2 regions of the Micromonospora sp. NPDC049240 genome follow, and region 2 is predicted to be linked to the other one. Evidence: riboswitches for the same ligand, from Rfam matches in the RefSeq annotation. Region 2 holds a riboswitch; the other holds the start of a gene.
The links. Region 2 has a riboswitch for S-adenosylmethionine ahead of thrC (threonine synthase). Riboswitches for the same ligand answer to the same signal wherever they lie in the genome.
Positions count from the first base shown of each region.

Region 1: another riboswitch for S-adenosylmethionine. It lies ahead of AB0B02_RS06375 (ABC transporter substrate-binding protein); the one in region 2 lies ahead of thrC (threonine synthase).

Region 1 is NZ_JBEZCX010000003.1:234,535-239,732, reverse strand. It holds gene AB0B02_RS06395 (ABC transporter permease subunit) at 1-503, shown strand, start outside; gene AB0B02_RS06390 (carbohydrate ABC transporter permease) at 500-1,420, shown strand; gene AB0B02_RS06385 (amino acid ABC transporter ATP-binding protein) at 1,421-2,164, opposite strand; gene AB0B02_RS06380 (amino acid ABC transporter permease) at 2,161-2,940, opposite strand; gene AB0B02_RS06375 (ABC transporter substrate-binding protein) at 2,971-3,834, opposite strand; SAM riboswitch class IV at 4,078-4,188, opposite strand; gene AB0B02_RS06370 (PadR family transcriptional regulator) at 4,307-4,870, shown strand; gene AB0B02_RS06365 (acyl-CoA dehydrogenase family protein) at 4,867-5,198, shown strand, end outside.
Region 2 is NZ_JBEZCX010000007.1:260,375-265,572, forward strand. It holds gene AB0B02_RS13085 (hypothetical protein) at 1-2, opposite strand, end outside; gene AB0B02_RS13090 (hypothetical protein) at 1-541, opposite strand, end outside; gene AB0B02_RS13095 (winged helix-turn-helix domain-containing protein) at 749-988, shown strand; gene AB0B02_RS13100 (DUF4232 domain-containing protein) at 1,001-1,630, opposite strand; SAM riboswitch class I at 1,840-1,973, shown strand; gene thrC (threonine synthase) at 1,987-3,276, shown strand; gene AB0B02_RS13110 (GNAT family N-acetyltransferase) at 3,697-4,716, shown strand; gene paaN (phenylacetic acid degradation protein PaaN) at 4,769-5,198, shown strand, end outside.

The sequences.
Region 1 (5,198 bases), on a different contig from region 2:
GGCTGCTGGCCCAGACCATGCGCGACGCCGGCATGCAGCCGTGGAACGTGATTACCAACCCGGACACGTTCATCGTCCTGGTCACCGCCGAGGCGGTCTGGAAGGACGTGGGCTGGGGCACCATCGTGTTCCTCGCCGCGCTGTCCACCATCGACCAGAGCCTCTACGAGGCCGCCGCGGCGGACGGCGCCGGCCGGTGGCGGCGGCTCTGGCACATCACGCTGCCCGGGCTGCGTCCGGTGATCGTGCTGCTGCTGATCCTGCGCCTCGGTGACGCGCTCTCGGTCGGCTTCGAACAGTTCCTGCTGCAACGCGACGCGGTCGGCCGGCAGGCCGCCGAGGTGCTCGACACCTTCGTCTACCACTTCTCCATCGCCACCGGAAACTACGGCTACGGCGCGGCGGCCGGCCTGTTCAAGGCCGTCGTCGGCCTGGTGCTGATCCTGGCCGCGAACCGGGTGGCGCACCTGCTCGGCGAACGAGGGATCTACTCGAAGTCATGACCGTGATCATCCGACGGCCGCCGCGCGCGCGGCCCCACCGCCCGGTGTGGGAGGAACCCCCCACCCGCGTCGGCCAGGCGCTCAAGGCCACCCTGCTCACCCTGCTGGTGCTCGGCGTCCTCTTCCCGCTCTGGGTGGTCCTGGTGACCAGCCTCTCGTCGCGCCGGACGATCGCCGACGCGGGCGGCCTGGTGGTGGTGCCGAAGGGCATCGACACCTCGGCGTACGCCACCATCTTCGCCGGCGGCGCGGTCACCCGGGCGCTGTGGATCAGCACGCTGGTCACCGTCTGCGGCACCGCGATCGCGCTGACCGTCACCGTGCTGGCCGCGTACGGGTTGTCCCGGCCGGGCACGGTGGGGCACCGCTGGCTGCTGGCGTACTTCCTGATCCCGTTCCTGGTCTACCCGCCGCTCGTGCCCCGCTACCTGGTGGTCACCGGGCTCGGGCTCAAGGACACCATCTGGGCGCTGGTGCTGCCGTCCGCGATCAGCGTGTTCAACCTGGTGGTGGTGCGCGGCTTCTTCCAGGGCATCCCGCAGGAGCTGCTGGACAGCGCGCGCATCGACGGCGCCAGCGACTTCCGGACGCTGGGCCGCATCGTGCTGCCGTTGTCCCGCGCGGTGATCGCCGTGGTCGGTCTCTTCTACGCGGTCAGCTACTGGAACGTGTGGTTCGACGCGCTGCTGTTCATCGACCGCAACGACATGTACCCGATCCAGCGGGTGTTGCAGAGCTACCTGCTGGCCGGGCAGGCGCCGCACACCTCCGGCGCGGCCAGCGGGGTGACCATGCCGCCGACCGAGGCGATCAAGATGGCGGTGGTGGTGCTGACCGTCGCGCCGATCGTCGCGGTCTACCCGTTCATCCAGCGGCACTTCATCAAGGGGGTGCTGATCGGCGCCGTCAAGGGCTGATCAGAGCACCTGGGACAGGAACCGCCGCAACCGGGGGTGTTCGGGGGCCTCGAACACGGCGGCCGGCGGCCCGGCCTCCAGCACCCTGCCGGCGTCCATGAACGCGACCGTGTCGGCGACGGTGCGGGCGAAGCCCATCTCGTGCGTGACCACCACCATGGTCATGCCGGCGGCGGCGAGGTCGGCCATCACCGCGAGCACGCCCTTGACCAGCTCCGGGTCCAGCGCCGAGGTGGCCTCGTCGAAGAGCATCACCTGCGGGCGCAGCGCGAGCGCGCGGGCGATGGCGACGCGTTGCTGCTGGCCGCCGGAGAGCTGCGCCGGCCGGGCGTCGGCCTTCGCGGCGAGCCCGACCAGGTCGAGTTGGGCGCGGGCCACCGCCTCCGCCTCGTCCCGGTCGAGCTTCTTCAGCTTCCGCAGCGCGAGCGTGACGTTGCGCAGCACGCTCAGGTGCGGGAAGAGGTTGAACTGCTGGAACACCATGCCGACGCGTTGCCGCAGCGCGTCCGGGTCGTCGCGCAGCACGCTGCGCCCGTCCAACAGCACGTCGCCCCGGTCCGGCTCGATCAGCCGGTTGATCGTGCGCAGCAGCGTGGACTTTCCGGAGCCGGACGGTCCGATCACGCAGGCGGTGCCGCCCCGGGCCACGTCCAGGTCCGCGCCGCGCAGTACCCGGTGCGCGCCGAACGCCAGGTGCACGTCGCGGACGGCGAGGCTGACCGAGGTGACGGTGCTGGTGCTCATCGCGGGTCCCTTCCGGTCGGGGTGACGCCGGCCGGCGTCAGGTCGGTGTCGGGCTCGGACGGCGGGGTGGCCGGGCGGCCCTGGCGCAGCCGCCGGTCCAGCCAGTTGACCGCGTGCGTCAGCGGCACGGTCAGCAGCAGGTAGCAGAGGCCGGCCAGCAGCAGCGCGGACTGGTTGCCGGTGTTCGCCGCGTAGTCCTGGCCGATCCGGAACAGCTCCCGCTGGCTGGCCAGCAGGCCGAGGAAGTAGACCAGGCTGGAGTCCTTGATCAACGCGATGAGCTGGTTGACCCAGGCGGGCAGCACCCGGCGTACGCCCTGCGGGATGATCACCAGTCGCATCGACTCGGCCCAGGAGAAGCCGAGCGCCCGGGCGCCCTCCAACTGGGCGGCCTCCACGCTCAGGATGCCGGCCCGGAAGATCTCGCCGAGGTAGGCGGCGGCGATGAGCGACAGCGCCAGCACGCCCAGCGGGTAGGGGTTCGGGCCCCAGACCTCCATGCCCAGCGGCGCCAGGCCGACGCCGATGAGCAGGATGGTGGCCGCGGCCGGCAGGCCGCGGAACACGTCGGTGTAGACCCGGGCCGGCCACCGCAACCAGCGGGTACGCGAGATGCCGGCGACCGCCAGCAGCATGCCCAGCACCGAGCCGAGCAGGGCGGCGGAGGCGGCCAGGATCAGCGTGTTCGGCAGCCCGACGGTCAGCATCTCGGGCAGCGCCTCGCGCATCGACCCCCAGTCGAAGAACGTCTCCCAGAGGGTGCTCAGTGGATCCATGTCCGCTCCGTCCGTCCCGCTCGTGCCCGGTTACCGGTTCGCAGAGGCCGCCGACGGCGACGGCACGGCGACCGATCCGCTGCCGGGGGTGAAGTCGGCCGGGATCGGCCGGCCCGGGTAGTACCGCGCCTGGAGGCGGCTCCAGGTGCCGTCGGCGATCACCTGGTCGAGGCCCTTGTCCAGCGCCTCGCGCAGCCTGTCGTTGCCCTTCGCCACCGCGTACGCCGTCGGCGCGGGGCTGAGCTGCTTCGCCGCGACCTTGATCTTGCCGGTGCTGTCGGCCGCGGACTTGTCGCCGATCTCGGCCGGGGCGATCCAGGCGTCGGCGGTGCCGGCCTTGAGCTGGTTGACCGCGCCGTTGTAGTCGGGCACCCGCACCGGGTTCAGCTTCTCCCTCGTGGCGAAGTCGTCCTGCACGGTGCCCTGGACCACCACCACGCGCTTGCCGGCGAGCTGGTCGAAGCCGGTGATCGCGGAGCCGGCCGGCACGTCCAGGCCGAAGTAGCCGAAGTCGTAGCCGTTGCCGAAGTCGACGGTCTTCTTCCGCGCCTCGGTGACCGTGATCGAGGAGCTGCCCACGTCGAACTTGCGGTTGTTGACCTGGGCGAGCAGCGCGGAGAAGTCGGTGCCGACGAACTCCACCCGCAGACCGACCTTCCCGGCGACGGCCCGCAGCAGGTCGTTGTCGAAGCCGGTGAACTCGCCGTCCTTGAGGAAGACGTTCGGCGGGGCGTCGGTGAGCGTGCCGGCCCGGATCACACCGGGTTGCAGCAGGCCGTACGGGTTGTCGGCCGCGTCGTCGGCCGACCCGCCGCAGGCGGTCAGCGCGGTGGCGGCGAGCACGGCGGCGGTGCCGAGCGCGGCCACGCGGGTCAGGGCGGTACGGATACGCACGATGTCTCTCCAGAGTGGACGGACACGCGGGACGCGTGCCGGTACCGGCGCCGCCGGGCACGGCGAAGCCGGAAGGGTGGATCGGGGAAGGGTGGAGCGGTCGCTCAGCGCACGTCGCGACAGCGGTCGCTGCACACCCGCATCAGGTCGACGTGGCGACGCGTGACCAGCATGAGGCGGGTCGGAACGAGGGGTGGTGCGAACATCGGGTCTCCCTGGCCGGTTGGTGCTGACCTGGGTGCCAGGCCACGCTTGCGCCGGCTGCGGCCGGCGCCTGGTCCTCACCCGGAGCACCCCACCGTGGCGGAGGGTTGCCGGCCAGCGAGCCGGGGCTTGACGCTGGCGCTCATGACCTCCCGAAAGGCTAGCAGCACCGGTGCGCCGGTCGTCCAGCCGTTATGACCACCCTCACGGCCGTGCCTTACCGGGCGGGGTCTTGCTATGCAACAAAGTGCATAGCAAGATGACCGGCATGTCGCTGGAGCACGCCATCCTCGTCTCGCTGCTGGAGCAACCCGCCTCCGGCTACGAGCTGGCCCGTCGCTTCGACCGCTCGATCGGGCGCTTCTGGACCGCCACGCACCAGCAGATCTACCGGGTCCTCAAGCAGCTCGCCGAGGACGACCGGATCACCGGTGAGGAGATCGGTCAGGAGAGCCTGCCGGACAAGAAGCTCTGGTCGGTCACCCCGACCGGCCGGGCCGCGCTTGTCGGCTGGCTGCACGCCCCGGTGCGCCCGGAGGCGGTCCGGCACGAACTGGCGGTCAAGATCCGGGGCGCCGCGTTCGACGACGCGGCCGGGCGCGCGCTCCTGGTCGCCGAGGTCGAGCGCTATCGCGCCGACCACCAGACCGTCCTCGCCGGCTACCTGGCCGGCGAGCGCCGCGACTTCGGCTCCGCCGCACCCGACGCCCGGGCGGCGTTGCAGCACGTGGTGCTGCGCGGCGGCATCGCGTACGAGCGGATGGTGCTGGCATGGCTGGACGACGTCCTGGCCACCCTCCGCGACCTCGACCCGGAAAGGCCCCCCGCGTGAGCGACCCGCTGCTGTTCCACCCGCACCACTACGACCCCGCCGACCTCGACGAGACCTCGCGGCGGCTGCTGCGCGGCACCATCGACTGGTTCGAGACCCGGGGCAAGCGCGCCCTGGTCGACAGCTACCACGCCCGCGAGTGGTACGCCGACTTCCTCGACTTCGCCGCCCGGGAACGCCTCTTCGCCACGTTCCTCACCCCGTCCGCCGACGGCGGCGACGACGCCGACAAGCGCTGGGACACCGCCCGCAACGCCGCGCTCAGCGAGATCCTCGGCTTCTACGGGCTCGGCTACTGGTACACCTGGCAGGTCACCGTGCTCGGCCT
Region 2 (5,198 bases):
ACCGTGGTCGACTCCCGTCGGTCAACCCCTCGGTGTACGACGACAGCGCCGCAGCGGCCGACGTCAGGCTCTCCGCCATCAGGGCGAGACGTTCGGCGCCGTCCTGCCACTGCCGAACGGTCGTCCCGGTCACCGGGTCGTCAGCGCGGCCGGCGTCGGAGAGCTGCTGCCCGGCAGTGGTGATCCGGGCTGGGAGCCGCCCGATCCGATCGGCCGCCGCGCCCAACCGGTCCCGCACCTCGTCCAGCGCCTCGACCAGCCCGCCGATGGTGGCGGTCTCCCGGTGGCCGGCGGCGACGCGCAGCCGACGTACCCCGTCGCTGACCTGGAATTCCGCGTCCCCGGCCAGGTCGAGGGCGTCCTCGCCGCCGCGCCGGGCCAGCTTGATCGCCGGATGGGCGCAGCCCGCGCCGACGCGCTCCAGCAGCACGGTGGCGGCGGCCACCCCGAGGTACGCCTCCCGCAGCTCGCTGGTGACCTGCTCGACCACCCAGATCGCGCTGGCGACGGGCACCTCCGAACTCGTCTCCGCATCCGTCACACCACGTCTCCTTCGCCTGGTGGGGGTGCCGGGGCAGCGCGAATTCCGGCGGAGATCTGCGCCGCCCCGGCCTGGGGGATCAACCAGTGCCTAGCTGGACGCTCCCGTCAGGCAGCTTTATCGATAATGCTGGTAAAGTCAACGATGCGCTTGAGGTTTCTCCGGGCCTCGTGATCAGATGGGCATGCCTAGCTGGGAGTTGCCCGCATGTCCACACCGCGCCGGTTCGAACCGCACTACCGCAGGATCATCGCCGACATCAGGCGGCGCATCGCCGATGGCGAGTGGCCACCCGGACACAAGCTGCCCTCCACCAAGGAGTTGGCTGACCTGTATGAGGTGGGCAGTCAGTCGACCGTGCGGCAGGCCATCACGATCCTGATCGAGACCGGAGAGTTGTACGGCCACCAGGGTCTGGGTGTGTTCGTGCCGGACGCTGCCGAATGACGGGCTGACCGGCTACAGCGGATTGTCCGGCGTCACGGCCGAGGAGGGCGGGGCGCTCGGCGTGACCGGTTCCGTGGTCGGGTCGGCGTCGCGGCGCTTCCAGGCGCTGACCCCGAGCCGGCCGGTGTTGCCGAGGTCGATCGTCCCGTCCATCGCCACCGCGTACGCCGGCCTGCCGGCCACCGGCGCGACGTCGAGCTGAGCGCCCTCGGTGGCCACCACGGTCGGATCGGTGACCGTGTTGCGCCAGAGCAGCGCGGCACCGGCCCGTTCGCCGGGGCGCAGCACGAGCCCTGTGGGTGGGGCGTCGAAGCCGGAGGTGATCCCCGTCGCGCCCGGGATGATCCTGACCTTGACCGGGTCCCCGTCGGCGTCCCGCAGGCTGACCGCCGGGTAGCCGCGCAGCGCGTACGGCTGGGTTCCGCAGTTGACCAGGTCCAGGCCCATGGCCCGCAACCCCATCGCGGCGCTCACGCCCAGCTCGGTGATCCGGATGCCCTCCGGGGGGCAGGCCACCGAGGGGGACGGCGTGACCTCGTCCGGCGGCTCGGGCAGCGGGTCGACCGGCGCCGGCTTCGCGGTGCAGGCCGCCAGCAGCACGACTCCGGCGAGCCCGCCGACAAGGCCGGACGAACGTCGCATCCAGCGATCATGCCACCCGTGCGCCCGCCCTGCGGCCCGCCGCCCCGGCGATCATGAGGTTGACGGCGGACACCGTCCGATTTGTCGCCGTCAACCTCATGATCGACCGAGGTCAGGGGCGGGAGGCGGGGGCGGTGGGGCGGCCCACTGCGTGGGACCCGGGGTGGCGGGGCCGTTGGCGGCGCATAGACTCGACGGCACAACTGCATACCTCATCCAGAGGGGCTGAGGGATACGGCCCGACGACGCCCCGGCAACCACCCGCACGCTCGACGCCGAGCGCCCTGCGGGCAGGTGCCAATTCCGTCCCCGCCGCACCCGGCGATGCGGGGAAAGATGAGAGGAATTTCCTCGACATGACGTCGACGCTCTCCGCCGTCCCCGGCATCGACACCTCCCGCAGCCCGGCCCGCGCCCTGGTCTGTCGCGCCTGTTCCGCGCGCTACCCGCTGGCCGCCCAGCACGCCTGCTACGAGTGTTTCGGCCCGCTGGAGGTCGACTACGACACCGCCGCCCTGGCCGCCGTCACCCGGGAGCAGATCGAGGCCGGCCCGAACAGCATCTGGCGGTACGCCGCCCTGCTCCCGGCCGGTCAGGACCCGGCCACCCGGGTCACCCTCGACCCGGGGCTGACCCCGCTGGTCGCCGCCGGCCACCTCGCCGCCGAGCTGGGCATCACCGCGCCGCTGTGGGTGAAGGACGACAGTGCCAACCCCACCCACTCGTTCAAGGACCGGGTGGTGTCGGTGGCGCTGACCGCCGCCCGGGCGCTCGGCTTCACCCGCTACGCCTGCGCGTCCACCGGCAACCTGGCCAACTCGGTCGCCGCGCACGCGGCCCGTGCCGGGGTGCCGTCGGTGGTCTTCATCCCCAGCGACCTGGAGCAGGGCAAGGTGGTCACCACCGCCGTCTACGGCGGTGACCTGGTCGCCATCGACGGCTCGTACGACGACGTGAACCGGCTCTGCGGCGAGCTGGTGGAGACCGACGAGTTCGAGGACACCGCGTTCGTCAACGTGAACGTGCGGCCCTTCTACGCCGAGGGCTCCAAGACGCTCGGCTACGAGGTGGCCGAGCAGCTCGGCTGGCGTATCCCGGCCCAGGTGGTGATCCCGATGGCCAGTGGCGAGCTGCTCACCAAGATCGACAAGGCGTTCGCCGAGCTGGTGGAGATCGGCCTGGTCGAGGCGCCGGCCGGCGGCTGGAAGGTGTTCGGCGCGCAGTCCGCCGGCTGCAACCCGATCGCCACCGCGCTGCACGACGACCGCGACACCATCGTCCCGGTCAAGCCGACCGGCATCGCCAAGTCGCTCAACATCGGCGACCCGGCCGCCGGCGTCTACGCGCTGGAGGCGGTCCGCCGCACCGGCGGCTGGATGGAGTACGCCGACGACGACGAGATCCGCGCCGGGATCACGCTGCTGGCGCGTACCACCGGCGTGTTCGCCGAGACGGCGGGCGGCGTGACGGTGGCGGTGCTGCGCAAGCTGGTGGAGTCGGGCCGGCTGGACCCGACCGCGGAGACGGTGATCTTCAACACCGGCGAGGGCCTCAAGACGCTTGACGCGGTGGCCGCCGCCTCCGGCCCCACGCACCGCATCAAGCCCAGCCTCCGCGCCGCCCGCGACGCCGGCCTCCTGGGCTGACCCCACCCACCACCCCACCCCGCCCCACCCCCGCCCCGCGAGGTTGATCAAGGAGTTTGCGTCGGCCTGGAGTGCTGCCCCCGACGCAAACTCCTTGGTCAACTCGCGAGCCGGGCGGGCGGAGGGCCGGCGGAGGGCCGGCGGGGTGGGTGGGGGTGGGCTCGCCCGGGAGAGGGATCGCGGGCGACCAGCGGTGACGGGGGATGTGCGGCGCGTGTCGGAAAACTGTCACCGCAGGACTTGACGGCAGGAACCGGACGGCGCAAGATGCTCGGTGCGGGAGGGCATTCGCCGGAGACTTTTCAAAGTTTTGCGACCCAACGCCGGAGGCGTTGTGCGAACGTCCCTCCCGACCAACGTAGGACAGGGCCAGCGGAAAACCGCTGGCCCTGTCGCTTTTTCCCGGGCAGGCTCGCCGCCATGGGCCTGACCGTCACCCCGCTGGACGCGGCCGACCTGCCGACGCTCGACGCGGCGTACCGGATCGCGGAAGCGGCCGGCGCCGTCGACGAGCCGGACCTGCCGCCGACCTGCCGACGGCGGTTCGAGGCGCTGCTCCGGCACCCGATGCCCGGCATCGACGGGCGGTGGCTCGTCGCCCGCCTCGACGGCGAGCCGGTCGGCTGGCTCCGGCTGCACCTGCACACGCTGGAGAACACCGAGAACGCCAGCGTCGAGCTGGTGGTCGACCCGGCCCACCGGCGTCGCGGGATCGGGCGCGCGCTGCACGAGCACGGCGTACGGCTGTTCCGGGAGCGCGGCGGCAAGCGGCTGGTCGGCTCCACCGCCGCCGCGCTGCCCGGCGAGGAGGACCGGGAGTTCCCGGGCGCCGCGTTCGCCGCCGCGATGGGCGCGAGGGCGGCCAACGCCGACGTCCGCCGCCGGCTCGACGTGACCGCGCTCGACCGGACCCGGCTGGCCGCGCTGCACGCCGACGCCCGCGCGGCGGCCACCGGCTACCGGACCGTGCACTGGCGCGACCACACGCCCGAGGAGTACGTCGCGGACACCGCCCACCTGGAGGGCCGGCTGCTGCTCGACGCGCCGATGGGTGAGCTGGAGTGGGAGCAGCAGAGGATGGACGCGCAGCGGAAGCGGGGCGTGGAGCGGGCGCTCGACGCCCGGGGGGTGCGCCGCTACAACACCGGCGCGGTGCACGAGGCGTCCGGCCGGCTGGTCGGCTGGAGCCAGCTCAGCCTGGCGGCGAGCAGCACCGACCACGCCTGGCAGCAGATCACCATCGTCGACCCCGGCCACCGCGGCCACCGGCTCGGCCTGCTCTGCAAGGTCGCCAACCTGGCGTACGCGCTGGGCCACGAGCCGGCGCTGCGGACCGTCGACACCTGGAACGCCGCCGCCAACGATCACATGATCGCGATCAACGAGCAGCTCGGCTTCCGCCCGGCCGCCGGCTCGGTCGACTGGCAGTTGACGATCTGAGTTGTGACACGCCCCTACTGATCTGGTGCCTTCCTGTTGCATGATGGCGGGCATGACGGAGACCCCGCACCCCCTGTACGCCAGGCACGCCGAGACCCTCGACCGGGCGCTGACCGCCATCACGGAGCGCGGGTACTGGTCCGCCTATCCCGAGTCGCCCAGCCCCCGGGTGTACGGCGAGACCGCCGCCGCCGACGGTAAGGCCGCCTTCGAGGCGTACCTGGGCGGCGACTTCCCGCTCGACCAGGCGAGCGACGGCACCACCGTGGCCACCGAGGCCAGCCCGTTCGGCGTGGCGCTGGACGTCCGCTACCCGCACGCCGGCGCGGACGAGCTGGTGGCCGCCGCCACCGCCGCGCTGCCGGCCTGGCGCGACGCCGGCCCGAAGGCCCGCGCGGGCGTCTGCCTGGAGATCCTCGACCGGCTGCACAAGAACGTGTTCGAGCTGGCCAACGCCGTGCAGTTCACCAGCGGGCAGGCAT